Regions from separate parts of the Pseudoalteromonas sp. NZS100_1 genome, predicted to be linked through region 2. Evidence: predicted binding sites of a transcription regulator. Region 2 holds the regulator's gene; each other region holds the start of a gene.

Region 1 (8,135 bases), on a different contig from region 2:
TATAGATGACTCGGTTATGCCAAGTTCTGGTGAGCTAGAAGGTCATTCAGAGTCGTTAAAGCGTGAAAGTGTAAGTGACTACCAACTTCAAATTGATACATTAATACCTTAAGGACGTTAGATGTTAAAACACAGTTTTACTTTTTTATGTTTATTGATACTAGCCGGGTGTGCTCAAGTACCACAAAGCAAAGTAGATGACAGAGATCCGCTGCAAAGTATTAATCGTCCGTTATACGACTTTAATATGGATGTACTGGATGCTTATTTATTGCGCCCAGTTGCTGTAGGTTATGTTGAAGTAACGCCTGTACCGGTAAGAAACGGTATTGTTAATTTTACAGGTAATATTACAGCACCTGTCGATATGATTAATGCGGGTTTGCAAGGTAAACCGGGTAATGCAAGTGTGAGCTTAGCGCGTTTTTTAGTTAACTCTACGGTTGGTATTTTTGGTATTTTTGATGTAGCCAGTTCACTTGGTCTTGAAATTGTAGATGAAGACTTTGGACAAACGTTAGGTGTATGGGGCGTGGGTGATGGTGCTTATTTAATGCTACCTGGCATGGGTCCTACAACAGCACGTAACCTGACCGGTGATGTAGTCGACAACTTTGTATTACCTGAAGTTGCGCTAACGACTCCACAAACTATTCTAGTGTTTGTTTTAAAAGCAGTTGAGGCGCGTGCATCATTAATCCCACAAGAAGGGTTATTAAATGATTCACTTGATCCGTACTTATTTGTAAAAGATATTTACTTCCAGCGTCAGATTTATGAGCTGTACGATGGCAACCCACCAATAAAAGAAGAGCCAGCTGATTTTGATGAAGACTTTTTAGAAAGTTTATAATTGAAAAGCCACTCATAAAAACGCCAGCTAAATGCTGGCGTTTTTATTTGCTGTTTATATATTTAACCTGAACTCTGGATAATAAATCTATCTCGAGCAGTTATTTTCAGCGCTAACTACGTTGAATTTACTTGCAATAGGCTAACTATTGACGCGTAAGTTCGCCTTGTTTTCACTGAAAATCTCTGGCTAGAGAAAAATAAATTTAAATATCATTATGATTTAATATATTAGTAAATATCTTAACCAGAGTTCAGGTAGTTTATTTTTCGTTCACTACTAACTGCATTTGTTCATTAACCCAAGCTAGCGCTTCATGATAAGCATCGGGAACTTTTTCACCTAGATTTAGCTCTTTCGTTAGCTCGTTTGCAGCTGACCAGTTTGCTTGTTCGTAGTATTTAACTAAGTTTAAATATTTTGCTAGCAAGCCTTCATCGTTTAATAGCGCTGCTTTTATATCATTAGAAAGTGGAAGCTTTTTCATTACGCTTTCCATACTCTCATCTAAAATAGCATCCATTAGCGACATCATACCGGTTAAAAATGCCATGCCGGTATCTTTAAACTGCCCATGGGATATAGCGAGCAATTCAGCAAATCGAGCGCGCGTAAGCGATAGCCTAATTAGCTCTACAGGTTTGTCTGCTGATACTTGTGCTGCAAACAGTAGTGACAATAGCTTTTTAATTTCATTGGCGCCAAGCACTATAAGAGCTTGCTTAATGGTACTTATTTCTGCGCGTCTTGCAAATGCGGCAGAATTTGAATACCTAAGTAATTTATAAGATAGGTTTACATCACGTTCAAACACATCAGTGATTTTCTTAAGATCCATATCAACACTTGATGTTTCGTAAAGTAATTCAGCTAATGCCATTTCTGAAGGTGGTAGAGCCTTACTTTGTACCATTTCAGGTTTTGAGAAGAAAAATCCTTGGAAATAATCAAACCCAAGCTCTAAAGCTTGTTGGTAAATTTCATAGGTTTCTACTTTTTCGGCAAGTAACTTAATATGTGAGTGCGGTTTTAAATCGTTTAGAACCGTTTTTATTGTATCTATATCGGATGCTAAAAAGTCTATTTTAATAATATCAATAAATGGGTAAAAATGACGCCATACAGGTTGATGAATATAGTCATCAAGAGCAATAGTGTAACCTTTATCTTTTAAATCTTTAACGATAGCTAATAAACGCTTACCAGGCTGGATAGTTTCAAGTATTTCTACAACTATAGTGTCTTTACCTAGTAGTGTAGGGTAACCCTTTGATAGTGTTTCTAGGGTGAAGTTTATATAGGCAGGTTTATTGTCAGTTAAATCTTCTAAACCAAAATTAAACTGGCTACCCTCTATAAGTCGTGTTGTTGCTTCGTCACCATCTATATCGGGAAATACGTTATCAACGCCATCACGAAATAAAAGCTCATAACCGATAAGTTCTTTATCTCTATCTAAAATCGGTTGACGTGCAGCGTAAAAATACATAAACAGTTCCGTAAGAGTGATGTAATTGGGTATTGTAATAATATATGGCAAAAGATTCAAAATAGCATTACGTATATTTGCATGATTAATAAATTATCATTATAAATTAAGGTGTTTCTTCTATTTAATTCATTATATTTTACCAATTCGCTTTAAAATTATTCAACATGAGTGTTTTTGTATCAGCTGGAAGCAACAAGTTGGAGATTTTATTGTTAGGCATGATATAGTCAGCGAGAATGGTTTTTATCCTAATAGTGTCTTTATTATAATATTTTAAGAGTCAATATTCGGATCAAGAGCCTGTTATTAATAATTATGCGGAGGCTAATTTGGAAACAGGAATGATTATTTCACTAGCATTATATTTTGTTGTAATGTTAGGTATCGGACTATATGCATATAAGCAATCTACTGGCGATGTATCAGGTTACATGTTAGGTGGACGAAATCTATCACCAAGTGTTGCTGCACTATCTGCAGGTGCATCTGACATGAGTGGCTGGATTTTAATGGGCCTACCTGGTGCGATGTTTGTTACTGGTTTTAGTAGTACATGGATAGCAATTGGTTTGGTGATTGGTGCTTGGTTAAATTATCTGTTAGTTGCACCTAGATTACGTGTGTACACTGAAAAAGCAAATGACTCTATAACAATCCCAGATTACTTCTCAAATCGCTTCAATGATAAGTCAAACTTATTACGTGTTGTATCAGCTGTTGTGATTATAGTCTTCTTTACTCTTTACACGTCATCTGGTGTTGTAGCCGGCGGAAAATTGTTTGAAAGCTCATTTGGTTTAAGTTATGAAGTGGGTTTATACATTACAACGGGTGTCGTTGTTTTATACACTTTGTTTGGTGGTTTTTTAGCGGTTAGCTTAACTGATTTCGTGCAAGGTTGTATTATGTTCATCGCACTGATTCTAGTGCCTACTGTTGCATACTCTTTACTTGAACAACCTCTAGAATCTACTTTACATAGTGTAAATCCAGATATGCTTAACTGGATTGGAGCAGGCTCTGCATTGGGTATTATTTCTGCAATGGCATGGGGTTTAGGTTATTTTGGTCAACCACATATCATCGTTCGTTTTATGTCGGTACGTAGTGTTAAGGATATGCCTAAAGCTCGCCGTATTGGTATGACATGGATGATTGTTGCTGCCCTTGGTGCTGTTGGTACTGGTATATTTGGTGCTGCTTATACTTATGAAAATAATATTGTAGTTGAAGATCCTGAAACGATTTTCCTAATTCTTTCTGAGTTATTGTTCCACCCACTTATTGCTGGCTTTTTACTAGCTGCAATTTTGGCTGCTATCATGAGTACTATCTCATCGCAATTGCTAGTAAGCTCAAGTTCATTGACTGAAGATTTATATAAAACATTTTTACGTAAAGATGCTAGCGACTTTGAATTAGTTACTGTTGGTCGAATTAGCGTTGCCGTAGTGGCTATGTTTGCTATTTACTTAGCTTACGACAGAGATAGCTCTATTTTAGACCTAGTAAGTAATGCATGGGCAGGCTTTGGTGCTGCTTTCGGTCCATTGGTACTGTTCAGCCTTTACTGGAAACGTATGAATTTTGCCGGTGCGTTATCGGGTATGTTAGTAGGTGCGTTTACAGTGCTTGTTTGGGTTTATGGTCCGTTTACTATTAATGGTGAAAGCTTAAGTAGCTTTATGTACGAAATAGTACCTGGCTTTATTTTATCTAGTATCGCAATTGTTGTTGTTAGCTTAGCTACAAAAGAGCCAGAGCAAAACATTACCGCTTTATTTGATGAAGTAGAAAAAGAGCTTTAAATAGCAATTACTACTCATTTTTGAATGAGTAGTAATTAATACCAATCCGCAATAATACTTAATCATTTTGCGGGGCTAATGTGTCGCTACTGGCGTTAAAAAATTATCATTTAGAACAACTAAATATCGAATTTTTTGCCTAGCTATCAACACGTTTTTTTACCCTCAAAATAGATCACTTAATTAAGTGAATTGGTATAATAAAAAAGGGAGCAACTTAGTTGCTCCCTTTTTTATTTAGTTTGTCCCGTCCGAGGAAAGGGCAATCTACGAATTAACTTGCTTTTTTATCGTTGCTATCTTCAATTGATGCAACATTATCTGACTTTTTACTTTTTGTTGGCGCTTTGGCAACAACGGGATCTTTGCCGCCCTTTAATATAGTCATAAAGTCATCTTTGCTTTTCGCTATTTCTAAAGCAAGTGATTCAATTTGTTGCTCACTAAGCGGTACGTCTACCTTTTCTAGCATTAGCTCAAGTGATTCTGCTATATCGAGCATCTTGTCATAAGCATCAGCTTCTTTTTTGGTAGTAAACGTCATACGCTCGACTCCGTTTCGTTCTACAACATATTTAACAACAACAGCCATGATTTCTCCTGCAAAATTGCTTGGCACCGTGGTTTGTAAAAACCATTAGATTACTGTTTTTATGTACAGTAATGGTTTGTAAGTAAATTTGCAAGCGTGAAGTATTAATTTTTAGGTGTCTTAAATTTGACAAAAAACGGTAACTTTACTTTAGTTAAGCAATCACTTGTTGTACCAGCTGCATTTTCAGGATTTCGGATCATAGTGATAATGCGCTTAGGTACACTTTAAGTGATGAACTTTACAGTTCCTTATTTATTGATTTCCTGAGCAATACTCAAAATTAAGAAAAGAAGAATAAGGGCAAGTTTAATGAAAACGTTAAAAAATTTACTCATCATAAGCTTATTATGCTTACTACCTGCAACTACCGTATATGCACAACTATCGGAAGTAACCAAGCAAATGCCTCAAGTTGAGACAATTAGTATAAATAATGCTGATGCAGATATGCTTGCTAAGCTACCGGGTATAGGTAAGAAAAAAGCGCAGGCAATTGTGGATTATCGTGAAGAAAACGGTGAATTTAAAAGCGTCAGTGATTTATCGCAAGTTAAAGGAATTGGTAAAAAACTATTAGCTAAATTAGAGGGGAAAATTTCACTTTAAAGCTATTAAGTAATAATCAGGGCGCTATGCGCCCTGATTAAATTGTTTTAATGCATCGCTTAAGTGCTTTTTAGCAAAGTTAATTTCAATAGGTGTTGTTAATAGCGGATAGCAAAGCCCACCAAGTATCAAAAACGGGATTAATATCCAACCTTTAAATACCGTGAATATTAAAAATAGTGGACTTAGTAATATTAATTTAATAATACGTAGTAACACTTTATCAGTTGGCGATAACATACTTAACGAAAGTGCTATTACGTCCTGGCGCTTGCGCACTTTTAAGTGTTTAAGATCATCTAATTGGCTTGAAAAAAAGGTAAACATATTAAATCGATTTTTTTGTTATTAAGCGGCTAATCACTAAAGCAAACAAAGTGATTGAGAATAGCGCAAATATAATTTCCATCCAAGCAGGCATGCTCAAACCAATAAACTGCCAATCTATATTTCCACAATCCCCGGTCGCCTGAAAAAAGCTAGGTATCCATTCGTGTAACGGCATAAACGATGGGAAGTTTGGTTCAAACTCACAGCTAAATGCAAAAGGGTCTGTGGTGGTTTGCATATCAATATGCTCGCGAGCTATAAGGTATCCCCAAACACTCGATACACCCCAAATTACATACGCTAATATACGAACTGCTTTGCTCTGTGGTTTAGTCGAACCTACAATGCCTGCACCTAATAAACCCAGTACAGCGGTACGTTGATATATGCACATTATGCAAGGCGCCAATCCCATTTGGTATTGAAAGAAAAGGGCGGTCACTTCAAGTAAAAAAACGATAGCTGTAAATAAAAGCCACGGGGTACGTTGGGTGGGTAATTGCGCAAGCCAGTTCATAAAAATTCCGCGTTTAAATAAGATGTTAGATTATGACCTAGGATAATGTATGCGGCAACAAAAAGGAAAAAAAAGCTACCGAAGTCGCTTTTTATAAGATGAAATTATTGACTACTCAATACAGCCTCAGCAGAGGTTACATGGCGCTCTACTTAGTTCCCATTGATACATAAGCTAAGTTATATCGCTTACTTATACAACATTGGTGCATTGCCTAATCACTTCTTTAAAGTTGCTGTTAGAACGCTCTGTTGCATAGGTGTTCCTTTTTAATGTACTTATGTGTATTAAGTTGATTCAGCTAAGTATGGTGTAAATAAAAATACCAATAATTACAATGTACCTACAATGAATATTGCTCTGTATATTTATACATTGTAGCGATATTAGAAAAACCTAAATTTTATTATTTATTAATCTTTAATTTCTACTCATTTGCTTATTAATATATCTGACTTTACTTGTTAGTTATGCTTCGTCTGGTACAATCAGTCAGTTATTCGTGTAAAACGATGAGTGTTGATTAATTCGAGTGGGAACTGGATGAGAATTTTTAAAGCGAAAAGCCCAGCAGGATTTGCTGAAGAATATATAGTTGAATCTATTTGGAACGGCGATTTCCCTCCAGGTTCAATTCTACCTGCCGAGCGAGAACTTTCAGAGTTAATTGGTGTAACAAGAACGACCTTGAGAGAAGTATTACAGCGTTTAGCACGTGATGGTTGGTTAACAATTCAGCATGGTAAACCAACAAAAGTAAATAACTTTTGGGAGACGTCTGGCTTAAATATTCTTGAAACACTAGCGCGCTTAGATGAAGACAAGATGCCAGAGCTGACAGATCAGCTTTTATCTGCACGTACTAATATCAGTGCTATTTATACACGTGCTGCAATTAAGTTAAATCCTGAACGTGTAATTGAAATTTTATCACAAAGTCATGAGCTAGAAGACACTGCGCAGGCATTTGCTGACTACGATTATAAAGTTCATCACGAATTAGCCGTTGCGGGTAATAACCGTATTTATGTATTAATACTCAACGGTTTTAGAGGCTTTTATTCAAAGATTGGTTGTCATTACTTCTCTGATGCCGGAACTCGTGAACTTGCTCGTCAGTTTTATAAAGATTTAACAATCTTGGCAGAAAATAAAGAGCACGATGGTGCTATTTCGATGATGCGTAAATACGGTCATCAAACAGGTGAGATTTGGCAAAAAATTCGAGGCGATATGCCCTCAGATATAATGGATTAAATTTAAACGAAAAACCTGCATTTGCAGGTTTTTTTGTAGCTGTAAAAATTAATACCGCATTATATGAATTTTTAAACAATTTAATGTATTAAGCTTTCTTCAGTAACGTCAAAAGTTCTATCTAATTACAACGCAATTTACACTTCAAAATAGACCTATTATTCAAGCAGATTAGTGCAAGTTGTAAGTGTTCGTTATTTTCGATTGCTCACATCGTTAAATGCGATTATTCTTTTGTAGTGAATAACTTTAGAATGCCAATTAATTATATGTGTTCGCTATTGGTTTTTAATTTTTAGCGCCCATATAAGTACCAGCATTGCGAAAGCAATTGAAAACAAACTCAAAATATTTGGAGAATAAAATGGGTGTATTAGTAGGCCGCCAGGCACCAGACTTTACCGCTGCAGCTGTTCTTGGTAACGGTGAAATTGTAGATAGCTATAACCTTCATGAAACAATTAAAGGTAAAAAAGCAGTTATCTTCTTTTACCCACTAGATTTCACGTTTGTATGTCCTTCTGAACTTATTGCATTTGATAAGCGTTTTGAAGAGTTTCAAAAGCGTGGCGTAGAAGTAATTGGTGTTTCTATCGATTCACAATTCTCACATAACGCATGGCGTAACACTGCTGTTGCAGACGGCGGTATTGGTAAAGTTCAATACGCACTAGTTG
Region 2 (8,135 bases):
TTTTAAACCGTATGTTTTCTGCATGTAAGCGTAAGTGTCGGCTATACGTTTACGTGCATAGACAGGCGGTTCAACTACACGTTGCTTAAAGTTTACTTTTACTTCGCAGCGACCATACTGTGTGGCGTTTTCGCTAAGCATGCCAAAACGATAATTAGAGCGATCGGCATTAATTTCGCCAATAGCTGGCGCTAAGTTATTTATATCAGCTTCCATTTTTCTAAATTTAGCACTTACTTTACGGCAGTTTTTACGTCCGCCATCTTGCCAACATTGTAGCTGATGACCAAATTCCCACGCCGGAACAATATGTTCCCATTCAATACGTAGTGCTCGTACATTTACTTTGCCTGAGCGGGTAAGTGTATTTCGAGGAATGTAACCACAGTTAGAAGGATCAGGAATGAGTTTTTTGCCTTCTTTTTTAATATCACAACCGCAGTAAATACTTTTGGCGTTGTCAGGGAGGGTTTTAATTAAATGTCTTTTAGCCGTTGAAAAACGGGTAAATTGTTCGGCAGATACCGAAAAACACACACAACAAGCCAGTAAGGCCAGAATAAATCGAGTCATATCCATCACAAATGTGAACTACAGGAACAGGCAGTTTAAAGCCTTGAAGATAAAAGATAAAGTTAACTTAAGGCCTGCACTTATATTACTAAAAAGTGTCCGATTAATTTTTTATTCAAAGTTATTTTCACTATTCATTTATTTCTTACTATTTATCGTATTTTAACCACACAAGATTATACGTTAAGGAGTATGCTTAAAGCTTACTCAATATGGGGATTTGGATTGCAAATGAAATTTGTTGATTATTATGCAGTGCTCGGAATATCGCCTGATGCAGACGATAAAGCGGTTAAAGTAGCTTATAAAAAATTAGCCAGAAAATATCACCCAGATGTAAGCAAAGAGCCTCAAGCAGAAGATAAGTTTAAAGAAATAGCAGAAGCTTACGAAGTCATTCATAACAAAGAAGAACGCACTAAATACGACGAGTTACGTCGTCATCAACAAAATCGTGCTCGTCAACAGCAAGGTAATTATGGTGGTAACAATGCCTCATCGCAAAGTAATTATCAGCAAAGCGATCCTCAAACCGATCAAGAGTTTTCTGATTTTGTTAATTCAATGTTTGGCGGCGCCGGTGGATTCAATCGTTCCGGGCAGAGCAGAAGTAACGCCGCTCGCGCGCAAAAAGGACAAGATGTGGAAATAGAGTTCCCGATTTTTCTTGAAGAGACTTTAGTTGATACCGTTAAGCCTGTTGAGTTTATGTTACCGCAGCGAGATAGTAGTGGTCGTGTCTCTGAAATTAAAAAATCACTTAAAGTGAAAATTCCCGCAGGCTCAGTAAATGGCGAACGAATTCGACTAAAAGGGCAAGGCGGATTAGGGTCAGCGAACGGGCAAAATGGCGACTTGTACTTACAAATTAGTTTAGTGCCCCACCCATTATTTGATGTTGAAGGTCATAACCTAAATATAGTCGTCCCTCTTGCACCATGGGAAGCGGCTCTTGGTACAAAAATAAATTTACCTACGTTGGCAGGCAAAATCCAATTAACTATTCCATCTAATAGTCAGTCTGGCCAACGCTTGCGTATTAAAGGCAAGGGATTAATGAGTAAAAAAGCCAAAGGTGATTTATTTGCTGTGCTTAAAATTGTTAATCCAACATCTGTTGATGATACCAGTAAAAAACTGTGGGAAGAATTAGCCGAAAAAGCTCACTTTGATCCCCGTAATAACTGGAGCAAGCCATAATGCAAATTATCGTGACACAAAAAGATGATTTACTTACTAGCAAAGAGCTATGTTTGAGTAGTGATATTAGCGAAGCAATTTTATATGAGCTAGTTGAGCACAATATTGCGGTTCCAATTGAGGGGAAGCATGTTACGCAGTGGCAATTTACGGTATCTGCAGTGACCTTAGTTAAAAAAGCGGCCCGTATTCAACATGACTTTTCGTTAGATTGGTCGGCAATAGCTTTAGTTTTACAATTGCTGGATGAGCGTGATGAGTTGATTTTCGAAAACGAAATGTTAAAGCGACATTTGAGTCGATTTAAACACTTGGAATAAAATCTGCCCTTGGGTACTTCCTAGGGCTTATTTACTCTTTGGTGAGAGTGCGCTAGTTCTTAAAAATCAATATGACTACTTTGATTTATTCTTACTTTTAATTCGGATAAATCGTTTTAGTCGTATGTTTTGCATAAGTAGTAATATTCCACTTAGGCAAAAAAGTACGCTGGTTGCTGCAAAACTAATAAGCAGCGGATTATTAAAATCCTCTCGCTCATCGTAATCCATAATATGTAACATCCAAAAAAAGTCGAAAATTCGCCATAGTGTGCTGCGAACGGTGACAACTCTGCCGTTATTTTCTGACAAGTACAGTGTTGTGTTAAATGTGTCGTCAAATTGTACCTGCCAAACATTGGTTTTATATCCAACTTCTCGCATACCTTGCTTTAGCAGTACAGCGCTTGTCACTTGAGCATCAATAAGTAGGTGTGCTTTAGCATTTGCGGTAATTTGTATTTTAGTTGGCGGCTCAAAAGGCCGGCCTGTTATACCGTTAAAGCTTTGCTGTTCATCTTTATTTATTACTGTAATTATAGGTGTGGTTAAAAAGTTCTCAAAAATTATTTGTGTTGGATTAACCACCTGAGATGCAATATCGTTAAGGGAGGCAACATAATCAGCCTGCGTAAATGGGTTATTAAGAGTACGTGTTGCAAGATGCTCCCCATGAACTTTATCAAGAGGAATAGCGCTCATGACTAAACCGCCTAATAGCCAAGCTAAAATTTGTAATGTGAGCAAATAACCGAGCCATTTATGTAACTTGCGAGCATACTTAAATATTTTTTTATTCATGTTTTAGTCTTATTATTTTTAGAGGCTAGTTTATTACATTAATGGGATTAGTTACTGCGACATTTTGTCGCAGTTTAAACTATAGCTTACTGTAATCATTTAAAAATAAAAAAGATTACACTTAAATTGCTAACATGACTTATTTGTTTAATTGAGCTGAGTGTTTGATATCCAGCTAGCTTTAAACGCTAAAAAATACTTAAAAGCTGCGAAATATCTATATAAAGTGGTTAATAGAGCATAGTTGATTTGGTATAACGGTAAAACTGCGTTAAAGTTTGCAATGAAATTATTAGAGGATAAATACGAAACGATGTCGGAAATTCAATTTTTAAATGTAGATCTTGAGCTTGAATCAAAGCAAGATATTAGTTTGCTAGTGGCAGACTTGAAAAAAGTCGCGACGATTTTACATTATGACAAAGACGAATACCGTCAATTAGCGCGTATTGAAGCAACAGGTGTAGTAAACACGCCTGACAAAGCAATAAACCATATATGTGAGCTTATTGAATCGTGTTCGCGTAACGCGCTAAAGCAATGGTTAAGCTGTTCACGTAGAACGTTTGATATTGGTTTTGAATCAGGCACTTCCCCTAAGTGCTTTAATCAAGCCTTAGATGCAGATACATTACTACGTATATCTGCGATTGGTGCGGGTATGGAAATTACAATTTACCCAATCGAAAAGTAACTATCTTCGCTCTACGACTGCTGCGGTCATTTTTGATACGCAGCACAGCTCATTGCGGCTATTTGTAATTTTTATTTCCCACACTGAACTACGTTTGCCAATATGAAACGCTCTTGCCGTTGCTGTTAAAGTGCCGTTGCGAGATGCTTTTAAATGACTTGCGCTAATTTCCTGCCCCACGCAGTAAAATTTTGTAAAATCGACAACAAAGTTAGCTGCATAGCTGGCAACTGTTTCGGCAAGTACAACGTTAGCACCGCCGTGAACCATTCCCATTGGGTTATGATGCTCAGGAATTGCCGGCATAGTGGCTACTAAGTAATCATCACCAATTTCAGTGACTTCTATTCCCATGGTTTTCATTAATGTTCCTTGGCCATCAATGCCTTGTTCTAACTGCTTGCACAGCTCTAAAGTGATGGGCTGGTACCAAATACTCATAATGACTCCTTTGCTTTTTTAATCATTTATAAACCTAGCGTTAGTTATATCCCTAAAATGTACACAAGTGAAATTACTTTGGCTATTTTAAGGCTTAATTTAAATTTGCGATTTTTATTTAACTGTATATACTCACAGTTAAATGTACTGTATGGAAAACCAGTTGTATGCGACCATTAACGAACCGCCAAGCTCAAATACTCGAACTAATTAAAGTTTTTATTAAAGACACTGGTATGCCTCCTACACGTGCTGAAATAGCGCAAACATTAGGTTTTAAAAGTGCCAATGCTGCTGAAGAACATTTAAAAGCACTTGCTAAAAAAGGCGCAATTAAAATGAAACCAGGTGCAAGCCGTGGTATTCAGTTAATTGAAGAAGAAGAGCCAGAACAATTAGGTTTACCGCTTATAGGGCGTGTTGCTGCTGGTTCACCTATTTTGGCGCAAGAGCACGTTGAAAGTCACTGCAAAATCGATCCATTAATGTTTAAACCGGCTGCAGATTTTTTACTACGCGTTAACGGTATGAGCATGAAAGATATTGGTATTATGGATGGTGATTTACTTGCTGTACATCGTACTCAAACCGCTGAAAACGGGCAAGTTGTTGTTGCCCGCCTAGACGAAGACGTAACTGTAAAACGTCTTGAGAAAGCGGGTTGTAAAGTATTACTTCATGCTGAAAACGACGATTTTGAATCTATTGAAGTAGATCTTGAGAATGAGTCTTTTAATATTGAAGGCTTAGCCGTTGGCGTTATAAGAAACGCTGATTGGATGTGACTTTAAAAATAGCTTTTAAACAAGCAGTTTTATAAATGCGTACTAATTAGTACGCATTTTCTGTTTTAAATTCGCACTAAAAATAGGGCATAAATAGCTCACTGACAATTTAAGCTGTAAACTTTTTTGCACTTATATTTTCCCCCTCCGAATGCGTTAAACCCCTTTGTTTTGCTCATCTTTTGAACTTCCTGTTACCTAGTTGGTTACTGATTTTTTATTAATTACTCAATATCACCTGATTGTTTTTTATACTAAAACTTGCTTGTTGTTCATTTTTTAGCTAATTATTAATGTGCTGAGCTAATAATAACTCACAGCTTTTTAGTTTTGAGAACACACAATATACACAAACCCGTTGTTGGCGCAGCAAAACCAATCAATATTAAATGAGATTGACTAAAAAAATAAAAATAACGAATTGGCGTTTAAGCCGTATGCCTCTTCGCTTTGCATTCGCAATAGCATCAAAGGAGCCGTCACATGGGTAAACTGACCTCTACCTTGTGGCTTATATTATGTGTTTTTTCGCACCCAGTTTTGGCTAACAGCCAATACAATATGCGCAAAGGCGTAACCGATATAAGCAATAATGTATATCAGCTGCACATGACCATATTTATAATATGTTGTGTGATTGGGGTGATAGTGTTCGCAATTATGTTTTGGGCACTTATTCATCACCGTAAATCTAAAGGGGCTGTACCTGCCCAATTTCACGAAAGCACTAAAGTAGAAATACTTTGGACTGCAATCCCGTTTGTTATTTTAATTGCTATGGCAGTACCAGCCACTAAAACCCTAATTGCAATGGAAGATGCCAGCAAAGCTGATCTCACTATTAAAATTACAGGCTCGCAATGGAAATGGCATTATGAATATATGGGTGAAGATGTAGAGTTCTACTCTATTTTATCTACCCCGCAAGATGAAATAGCGAATCTTGCAGATAAAAATCCTAACTACTTACTTGAGGTTGATAAACCTCTCGTACTGCCAATAAATCAAAAAGTACGATTTTTAATGACTTCTGACGATGTTATTCACTCTTGGTGGGTACCTGATTTTGCAGTTAAAAAAGATGCGAATCCCGGCTTTATAAACGAAACATGGACGAACATAAACGAAGAAGGTACTTACCGAGGCCAATGTGCTGAGTTGTGTGGTAAAGATCATGGCTTTATGCCCGTTGTGGTGGTCGCTAAATCTGAGGCTGATTTTAAAACGTGGCTTGCAGATGCAAAGCAAGCTAAACAAAAAGCAGCATTAGCAGATGCCGCATTACTTGATAAAACCCTCCCAAAAGAAGAATTAATGACTTTAGGCGAACAAGTATATATGGCCAATTGTGCTGCATGTCATCAGCCTACTGGCATGGGGTTACCGGGTGTATTTCCTGCACTTAAAGGCAGCCCTATAGTGCTTGGCGATATAAAAGATCACATTGATGTAGTTATCCATGGGCGACCCGGTACGGCAATGCAAGCATTTGCCAAACAGTTATCTATAAAGCAATTAGCAGCGGTTATTACTTATAAACGTAATGCGTGGGGTAATGATACGGGTGATGTTATTCAACCGAGTCAAATACAGGCAGCACTTGATGCCAAAGTGGAGGCGAACTAATGAGTAGCATAGTAGAACAATCTAACGCCAATGAAGCTCATCATGCTCATCACCCAGCTAAAGGTTTTAAACGCTGGCTTTACACAACTAATCATAAAGATATAGGTAGTTTATATTTAATTTTTTCGCTGACCATGTTCTTAATTGGTGGTGGAATGGCCATGGTGATCAGAGCTGAATTATTTCAACCAGGTTTACAGTTGGTCGATCCTCACTTTTTTAATCAAATGACCACAGTGCATGGTTTAATTATGGTGTTTGGTGCGGTTATGCCGGCCTTTACAGGCCTTGCTAACTGGATGATACCACTCATGATTGGCGCGCCAGATATGGCATTGCCAAGAATGAATAACTGGAGCTTTTGGATTTTACCGTTTGCGTTTTTAATCCTATTGGCATCGTTATTTATGCCTGGTGGGGGTCCTGCATTTGGTTGGACTTTTTATGCACCACTGTCTACAACATACAGTAATGATAATACTGCATTGTTTGTATTTGCCGTACATATTATGGGGATTAGTTCAATAATGGGCGCAATCAATGTGATTGTAACCATAGTGAACTTACGTGCCCCAGGCATGACATGGATGAAGTTGCCCTTATTTGTATGGACGTGGTTAATTACTGCCTTTTTATTAATAGCGGTAATGCCAGTGCTTGCAGGAGCTGTCACTATGGTACTTACCGATAAGTATTTTGCGACCAGCTTTTTTGATGCCGCAGGCGGTGGCGACCCGGTGATGTTCCAACACATTTTTTGGTTTTTTGGTCATCCCGAAGTATACATAATGATTCTTCCTGCCTTTGGCATTATATCTACAATAGTACCTACCTTTTCTCGTAAAAAACTTTTTGGCTATGCCTCAATGGTATACGCCACATCCTCCATAGCACTATTGAGCTTTATTGTATGGGCTCATCATATGTTTACCACTGGGATGCCGGTCGCTGGCGAGTTGTTTTTTATGTACGCGACCATGCTTATATCGGTACCTACAGGAGTAAAAGTATTTAATTGGGTTGCCACAATGTGGAAAGGCTCAATAACTTTTGAAGTGCCAATGCTTTTTAGTATTACGTTTATTGTGCTGTTTACCTTAGGTGGCTTTTCGGGTTTGATGCTGGCAATTACACCTGCTGACTTTCAGTACCACGATACTTATTTTGTAGTGGCGCATTTTCATTATGTATTAGTAACAGGGGCTGTGTTTTCGATAATGGCAGGTGCTTATTATTGGCTACCCAAATGGACAGGCAACATGTTTAATATCACGCTAGCTAAATGGCATTTTTGGCTATCGCTGGTGAGTGTGAACGTACTGTTTTTTCCTATGCATTTTGTAGGGCTTGCCGGTATGCCGCGTCGAATTCCCGATTATGCACTTCAATTTGCCGACTTTAACGCAATCATAAGTATTGGTGGATTTGCCTTTGGTTTATCGCAATTGTTGTTTGTAGCTGTGGTAATTAAATGCGCGCGTGGCGGTGATAAAGTGCCTGCAAAAGTATGGGAAGGGGCAGAAGGGCTTGAGTGGGAAGTTGACTCTCCAGCGCCATATCATACTTTTTCTACGCCGCCGGTAATTAAGTAATGACACACGCACCGCTACTCAAACGTTTGGTACTTATTTGCATAGGCATGTTTGCCTTTGCCTTTGCTTTAGTACCTTTGTATGACGTGTTTTGTGATGTAAC
Region 3 (8,135 bases), on a different contig from region 2:
TAATAGCAAAGCTGCAACACTGCGTGCTTCGGTAAAATCTTCTTGGTCTAATAATGACTGCCACTGAGTTAATGGCCACTTAACAACAACAAGCGGCTCTGGTTCGTCGCCAATAAGGGTTTGTGGGTATAATTGCTTAGCAAATAAAATATGCATAGTGGCATTAAAGTAACTCGGCGCCATTGTTACTGTTCTTAATGGTTTAAAATACTCAGCACCAAAGCCAATTTCTTCTTTAAGCTCTCTGTTAGCAGCTTGCTCTGGCGTTTCGCCCGGATCGATTAAGCCTTTAGGAAAACCTAACTGGTAATCGTTTGTGCCCGCACAGTATTCACGTACAAGTAGTAATTCGTTGTCTGCACTTAACGGAACAATCATCACTGCTCCCCGGCCACCGCCGCGAATTCGCTCATACTGACGCTCTTCGTTATTAGAAAACTTTAGCTCTAAAGACTCCACAGTAAACAGGCGGCTTTTAGCGACAACATTGTTACTGAGGATTTGTGGTGGTGTTGGGTGCTTTTTCTGTGTCATTGGCGTTAATTTGCTATCATGGCAGTTAGTTCAATAATAAACCTTATAAGTTGAAATTCCTATGTTAAATTGGTCAAAAATCGATACCGTTTTGCTCGACATGGATGGAACATTACTCGATTTACATTACGACAGTCATTTTTGGCTTAACGTTATTCCTGCGCAACACGCATTAGCAAGGGGCATTAGCCTAGATGCAGCTAAAGCAGATATTTTAAAACGCTATCAAGCTGTGAGCGGTCAAATACAGTGGTATTGTTTAGATTATTGGGAGCAGCAATTAAGCTTGCCTATAATGGAGCTTAAACGAGAGTCTCAGCATTTAATTAAAATGCGCGAAGACGTACCTCATTTTTTAACTGAGCTTAAAAAAGCAGGCAAAGAGTTAATTTTACTTACCAACGCCCACCCTGAGAGTGTCATGCTTAAATTTGAGCATACAGCGATTGATAACTACCTAGATGGCGTAGTGTCTACTCATGAATATGGAGTAAGTAAAGAGCAACAAAGTTTGTGGCACCAAGTACAAAAAGACTTAGGGTTTAATAAGCAGCGCACTTTGTTTGTAGATGACAGTGTGCCGGTTTTGAATGCCGCACGAGAATACGGCATTGAGCACTTACTTGCAGTTGCTAACCCAGATAGCCAACAACCACATAACGAAATAGCCGATTACCTAAGTGTTACCGACTATCGTAAGATTATCTAACTCAACTTACGTGACTTAAATTTTTGGGTAACGCGCTTCTAGCCCTTGATATACTAACTTTGCAAAATCTGCATGTTCTGTATCAAGGCTTTTAACTACTTCAACTAAATGCTCGTTATCTTCTTGCCCATTCCATTCTTTAATATAGCTACCATCTTTGTAACCGTGATCTTGGCGGAAAAAGTTTAACGTATTTTTACCTACGTAGCCGCGATATAAATCATCAATATCCATACCTATTTGCGCCATACAGCCGGCAAAAGCACCTGCATTAAACGTTTTATCAGCAACAGCAGACGCCGCTAATATCTCTAGTGTTTGTTTAAAGTCATCAGCTTGTTGAGCATTACTAAGCTCAGTTTCAAGTTGCTTTGCTAAGTCTTCGTAGCTAGTTTCGCCGTCAATTCTAAGCGATAGACCAAAATGAAAAATATCAACCAACTCTAAAATAACTTGTTCAGTATCTGGTGTTTGTTTTTTCCACCATTTCCAACCATGATGATCTAGCATTTCAGCACACTCAACCCAAATAGCGCGGTACCATTCAAACCCTTGAGTAAACCATTGCTCATGTACTTTAGTATTCATGGCGTTTTGCATTTCTAGCATCACTACTAGCTTGTTTAAATTGGCAGACATATCAATTCCTGTCGTTTTGGTTGGCGTAATTTTCGTTGGTGTAATAATACAGATAAAATGCTGATTGTGCATTGCTGTATATTTTTATTAGTGTGCTAGTTATGTTTATCGTGACGTCGTAAACTCATGCCATGAATCAATTAAATCAATGAAATCTTCAAAGCCACAACCACTACTTAAACCATTTTCTTCAAGCGCTAAATCGTCATCTTGATACGCTATTAGGTCTTCGCTGTCTTGATGAAGTGCATGGGCTTCAAATAATGCTTCGTCTTTCGTTAATATTAAATCTATTTCTTGGCCTTTTAGCGTTAGCGGCTCATAGCTTGAACTTACCGATGCAATAAGCGCTTGCACCATGGCTACTTTGTCTTTGCCTATTTCTTCGTTTAGCCAGCGACCAATAATAGCGTGTTCACTGCTTATTTTAATACGTAGCCCACTAATAGGGTCGCGAATAAATTGATATTCCATAGGGTTTGCCTGTAAATCTTTAATTGCGTAATTATATACGTAAACGCCCGTAAACCACAGGACATATAAAGTAAAATAGCGCCACATGGGCGCTATTTTACTCAACTTTAAAACCGTTAACTTCGCGATCTATAACGCGCTGCGTCAATGATCGACCATAAGTAAATAATAGGCACAAGTACAAAGCCTACAAGCACATAAATTAGTGCGTAACTTATTATAATAGCGAGTGCAAAAAATATAGCCGCTAAAATACGCCCTTGCACTAACTGCCCTAAACCAGGAAAAAACATATTACATAATGCTGCAATTACGTTACCGCCAGAACCTTGATCTGCCATACTAACCTCTGTATTTATTTGATTTTATAATTATTTACCTACACACTCTATGCCAATTTATTAAAGCTTACAAATCAAATAGTTAAATTAGTCTAGATTTAGAGAGTTGGTAGATTTTGCTAAAATTAGGTCAAATTAGCAATTATTGTTATCCGTTTACACTTTTTTATTCGCTTAATTAATTAGCAAGTTACTCGTTTTGAACACTATTTTATAAATAGCTGTTTATAAAAACAGTATTTTATTTAGCCTAACAAAAACACCTGTTATACTGCCCACAATATTGATTAAAAAGGCGTAACGATGGACGTTTCACAATTACTCGATGGCTTAAATGACAAACAACGCGATGCCGTTGCAGCCCCACTACAAAACATGCTGGTATTAGCAGGTGCTGGGTCTGGTAAAACACGAGTGTTAGTTCATCGTATTGCGTGGCTTATGCAAGTTGAGCAAGCCTCCGCTTACAGTATTTTTGCAGTTACATTTACTAATAAAGCCGCTAAAGAAATGCGTGGCCGCGTTGAAGAAACACTAAAAGCGCCTGTAGGTGGTATGTGGATTGGTACTTTCCATGGTTTATCGCATCGTATTTTACGTGCTCATCACCGTGAAGCTAATTTACCAGAAGCCTTTCAAATTTTAGACTCTGACGATCAGCTTCGGATGATCAAGCGCTTATTAAAATCGATGAATATTGATGATAAAAAATGGCCCGCTAAGCAATTTGGCTGGTACATAAGCGCCAAAAAAGATGAAGCACTTCGCCCTAAAGATATTCAAGCATACGATATTAATGAGCAAATGATGCTGCGTGTTTATGCCGCCTATCAAGAGGCCTGTGATAGAGCGGGCCTAGTTGATTTTGCTGAAATATTACTACGCAGCTACGAAGTGTTAAAAAATAACCCTACGTTACTGCGTCATTATCAGCAACGCTTTGCGCATATGCTCGTAGACGAGTTCCAAGATACAAATACCATTCAATATGCTTGGTTAAAATTACTTGCTGGCGATACTAACAGCATTATGATTGTAGGCGACGATGACCAAAGCATTTATGGTTGGCGTGGTGCTAAAATCGAAAACATTAAACGTTTTTTAACTGACTTTAGCGCAGAAACCATTCGTCTTGAACAAAACTACCGCTCAACAGCGACTATTTTGAAAGCGTCTAACGCATTAATTCAAAATAACTCAGAACGTATGGGTAAAAGCTTGTGGACCGACGGTAACGACGGCGAGCCAATCTCTATTTATGCAGCATTTAATGAGTTAGACGAAGCACGCTTTGTAAGTAGCAAACTACGAAGCTGGTTAAATGCAGGTAATGCCCTACAAGATGCCGCAATTTTATACCGTAGTAACGCGCAATCTCGTGTACTTGAGGAGGCCATGCTGCAAGAAGGCTTAAAATACCGTATTTATGGTGGTATGCGATTCTTCGAACGACAAGAAATTAAAGATGCGCTTTCGTATTTACGCCTAGTAGGTAATCGTCAAGACGATGCCGCGTTTGAGCGTGTAATTAATACGCCAGCACGCGGTATTGGTGATAAAACATTGAGCCATATACGAGATTGTGCACGAGCAGAATCGTTACCGCTTTGGTATGCCGCAAAAGCAATTGTAGAACAACAGCACTTATCTGGTCGTGCCTCTGGTGCAGTAAGTAAGTTTGTAGAACTAGTCGAACAAATAGAAGATAAAATTAGCGATCTAACTTTGCATGAGCAAGCCAAGTACACAATTCAAACCTCAGGCTTGATGGCAATGTACCAAGCTGAAAAAGGTGAAAAAGGCCGTGCTCGCGTAGAAAACTTAGAAGAGCTAATTAGCGCATGTGACCAGTACGAACTTCCTGAAGACGAAGAATACAGCTCGCCTTTACAAGGCTTTTTAGCACATACGTCACTTGAGTCGGGTGAAGGACAAGCAGAAGAGCACGAAGACGCCGTTCAAATGATGACACTTCACTCAGCTAAAGGCTTAGAGTTTCCGTTAGTGTTTATGGTGGGCGTAGAAGAAGGCATGTTCCCTTCTCAGCAAAGTAACGAAGAGTCTGGTCGTTTGGAAGAAGAGCGCCGCCTTTGTTATGTAGGCATGACACGAGCAATGGATAAGTTATACATTAGCCATGCTGAGAGTCGCCGTTTATACGGGCAAGAAAAATACCATAGCCCATCACGCTTTTTACGCGAAATACCTGAGGACTGCGTTGAAGAAATTCGTATTAAAACACAGGTTTCTCGCCCGCCTGCCGCCGGGCGTTTTAGCGCATCAGTTAGCCATGCCGCATTTGAAGACAGTGGCTTTAACTTAGGGCAACGAGTTTTGCATGCTAAGTTTGGTGTTGGTACCGTACTTAATTACGAAGGCAGTGGCGCGCAATCTCGCGTACAAGTTAACTTTGACGACCTTGGCAGTAAATGGTTAGTAACGGCCTATGCACGATTACAAGCTGTATAAAGCTCACCTAAATGAGTTAGAACAACAACTAGCTGGCGCGTATCATCGTCAGCTAGTGTTGATTACGGGCAGCCCTGCTTGGTGTTATGAATTACTTAACTCATTAATAGATGAAAACAATACACTTGTTGTATCAAAGCAGTGCGCGATTAAAAATTCGTACTGGCCTACTCGCACTCACCAAATTTTAGGGCAAGAATTTGCTCATGCTGTTTACGATGGTTTTAGTGGTTTACACCCTGATAAACTTGCAGCACTTACCGGCACCGTTAAAGCAGGCGGTATACTGTTTTTATTACTGCCCGAATTAAATGATTTAGCCTCTTGGCAAGACCCCTCATTAAGTACAGTGCAATCACACGGTCAGAGTATTAACTACAGTTTATTTAATCAACGTTTCGCGACTATTATTAAGCGATTACCCGCTTTTCATTTTAGTGAAAAAAATGGCTGTATTAGTAATCTCGTCAGCTCTGTTATGGATAATAAAATTGACTATCTACCACAGCAAAACTGCGTGGAACAAATAGTAAAAGTAGCTAATGGCCGTGCCAACAGACCTTTACTCATTAATGCTGATAGAGGTAGAGGCAAGTCGGCAGCACTTGGCTTAGCTGCCGCAAAATTGACTGATAAAAAAGTAATTATTTGCAGCACTCAGTTTAAAGCGACCCATAGTAGCTTTAAACATTTAGCCAACGAGTTAGACCTGCAATACAACGCTCAACATAAACAGCTCGCCAACTTGCACTACGTTGCACCTGACGCGTTATTAAATGCATTACCTGAGTGCGATTTATTACTCATTGATGAAGCTGCCGCGATCCCTGTACCGTTATTGCTAAAAATGCTAGCTCATTACCCTCGTATAGTCTTTGCAAGTACACTGGTTGGGTATGAGGGCAATGGTAGGGGTTATACCATTCGCTTTAGTAACTATATAAAAGCGCACTATAAAGCCTCTAAAGTTGTAACGCTTGATGAGCCACTGCGTTTTGCTAAACACGATCCCCTCGAGAAGCACATTCGCACCTTGCTTGCACTCGATGCACAATATAAAGAGTTAAGTAGTGAGCAATTAGAGCAGCCAGTTCATAGCGAAATAACTCAGCAATCCCTTGTAAACAATGAGCCTTTACTGCAACAAGTTATTGCCCTGCTTGCATTGGCTCACTATCAAAGTAGTGTAAACGATTTACGCCAACTACTAGACGCACCATCGCAACGAATATTCATCAGCAAAATTAACAATCGATTAGTTGGTGTATGTTTAATCGCAATAGAAGGTGGTTTAAGTGAAGAACTTGCTCTACAGGTTATAAGCGGAGAGCGCCGCCCACAGGGTCATTTAATGGCTCAAACCCTCTCACAACTTAGTTTTAATAATGACTACTTAACACAGTTGAGCGCTCGCGTTGTGCGAATAGCGATTGATCCGAGTTCTCACAATATGGGTTTTGGTAAAAAGCTACTTAGCTATTGCGAGTCGCAAGTAAAAAGCCAATGTAGTTGGTTTGGTGCAAGCTTTGGCGCAACAGCGCAGCTACTTAACTTTTGGCAAAAACAAGGGTTTGATACCGTAAAACTGGGTTATCAACGCGATAAAAGCACAGCTGAACATTCAGCGCTTGTGGTTAAATGCTTAAGCAATAAAAGTGCAATTATCCAACCTTTGAAAAAGCAGTTTAAAAACGACTTTTTTTATGCTCTTTTAACACATTTTAAAACACTAGATTGGCAACTTGTAAGTATTTTAATTGAAGGATTTAGCGATGAGTTAGTAAGCCCCGAGACTCGCGAACGATTAGCCTTACTCGTAAACAGTAACTTCACTCAATTTAATATCTCTGCGACTCTCTGGCAGGTAGTGAATCAGTCTCCTTCTTGTATGTCTCAATTAACAGAGTCTGATAAACAACTTTTAATAAAGTTAGTGCTGCAAAATGAATGTAATGAAAAAGTGATTCAACACTTAGGTTTATTAGGAAAAAAGCAGCTTGAGAATCAATTTAAACGTGCCATAAAAAACCTCACTAGTGCCATCTAATAACTCCTAGTTACCTATCTCTATTAAATCTTATCCATCTTTAAGCTATTTATTTAATTTGTTCTATCCTTAAAGCATTAACAGGTAAATTAAGATAAAAGCATGGAATTAATAAACTTTAAAGTGGGCTGCAAAACAATTTCACTTAAAATACTCGATATTTTATTAACAGAGCGCTTTGACAATAATCTAACAACTTTACCCAACAATAATAAAAGCTTTATTGGTGTTAAAGATTATATGGATATACCAACGCCTGTGTTTGATTTAGGTATTATTTTAAATAATATCTCAACCGAACAAAGTAATGCGCATGTACTAAAACAACTAAGAACATGGCAAGAAAAACTATTAAACTGGTTCAATACCCTTCAAAGTAACTTGCTAAATAGCTCGGCTTCTATTTCAAGCAATGATGCAGAACTACAAGATTTTGTTCTGTTTTACAAAGAGTTCAACACCGATAATGAAGACTTAAAACTAACAATGTCTCGACTTAACGAACCTTTCCAATCATTGCTAGAAACGGTAAAAGAAGCTATATCAGCTCATAATCAAAGCGATTATAAACAAGTATCAGCTCTGCTCGAAAAAATTAAGCGTAGTAACCTAATTCAGCTAGAGCGTTTATTCGAATCAGCTAAAGAGCAAATAACCTTAGACTATAAACCTATTATTGTTTTTACCACTAAAGACGGCTTAAACCCACACGTAGGGTTATTGGTAGATAAAGTCGAAGATAATATCGACTATAAAAAAGAAGACATTAAACCACTAGATAAGCTCACTGAGGTTGGTTTTGATCTAGACCCACAAACTAAAAATATGATGCGAGGATTAATCAAGCTTACACAAAAGCACAGTGTATTAATTGATCCAAGCGTAATATTTAAACCAACACAACTAGAAGAATCTGAAAGTG

Evidence for each region. The regulator LexA, encoded in region 2, represses DNA repair genes until DNA is damaged. The targets are predictions, from matches to a motif close to TACTGTATNNNNATACAGTA.
Region 1: I6F66_RS00475 (YebG family protein) is a predicted target of LexA. The motif match lies at 4,797-4,816, and genes of this name have one in related genera.
Region 3: uvrD (DNA helicase II) is a predicted target of LexA. The motif match lies at 2,917-2,936, and genes of this name have one in related genera.

Annotation. Positions count from the first base shown of each region.
Region 1 covers NZ_JADYXN010000001.1:96,644-104,778, reverse strand. The annotation lists gene ccmI (c-type cytochrome biogenesis protein CcmI) at 1-112, shown strand, start outside; gene I6F66_RS00490 (VacJ family lipoprotein) at 122-853, shown strand; gene I6F66_RS00485 (EAL and HDOD domain-containing protein) at 1,116-2,342, opposite strand; gene putP (sodium/proline symporter PutP) at 2,675-4,153, shown strand; gene I6F66_RS00475 (YebG family protein) at 4,428-4,745, opposite strand; gene I6F66_RS00470 (helix-hairpin-helix domain-containing protein) at 5,058-5,354, shown strand; gene I6F66_RS00465 (DUF6170 family protein) at 5,379-5,681, opposite strand; gene dsbB (disulfide bond formation protein DsbB) at 5,683-6,201, opposite strand; gene fadR (fatty acid metabolism transcriptional regulator FadR) at 6,745-7,458, shown strand; gene I6F66_RS00450 (peroxiredoxin) at 7,823-8,135, shown strand, end outside.
Region 2 covers NZ_JADYXN010000020.1:11,034-19,168, forward strand. The annotation lists gene I6F66_RS13585 (endonuclease) at 1-573, opposite strand, end outside; gene I6F66_RS13590 (DnaJ C-terminal domain-containing protein) at 805-1,773, shown strand; gene I6F66_RS13595 (chaperone modulator CbpM) at 1,773-2,093, shown strand; gene I6F66_RS13600 (membrane protein) at 2,169-2,894, opposite strand; gene I6F66_RS13605 (hypothetical protein) at 3,208-3,588, shown strand; gene I6F66_RS13610 (PaaI family thioesterase) at 3,589-4,029, opposite strand; gene lexA (transcriptional repressor LexA) at 4,197-4,814, shown strand; gene coxB (cytochrome c oxidase subunit II) at 5,298-6,440, shown strand; gene ctaD (cytochrome c oxidase subunit I) at 6,440-8,032, shown strand; gene I6F66_RS13630 (cytochrome c oxidase assembly protein) at 8,032-8,135, shown strand, end outside.
Region 3 covers NZ_JADYXN010000053.1:1,201-9,335, forward strand. The annotation lists gene nudE (ADP compounds hydrolase NudE) at 1-534, opposite strand, end outside; gene yrfG (GMP/IMP nucleotidase) at 596-1,243, shown strand; gene I6F66_RS20075 (dUTP diphosphatase) at 1,259-1,882, opposite strand; gene I6F66_RS20080 (YacL family protein) at 1,988-2,356, opposite strand; gene I6F66_RS20085 (hypothetical protein) at 2,473-2,697, opposite strand; gene uvrD (DNA helicase II) at 3,001-5,166, shown strand; gene I6F66_RS20095 (GNAT family N-acetyltransferase) at 5,144-7,213, shown strand; gene I6F66_RS20100 (chemotaxis protein) at 7,316-8,135, shown strand, end outside.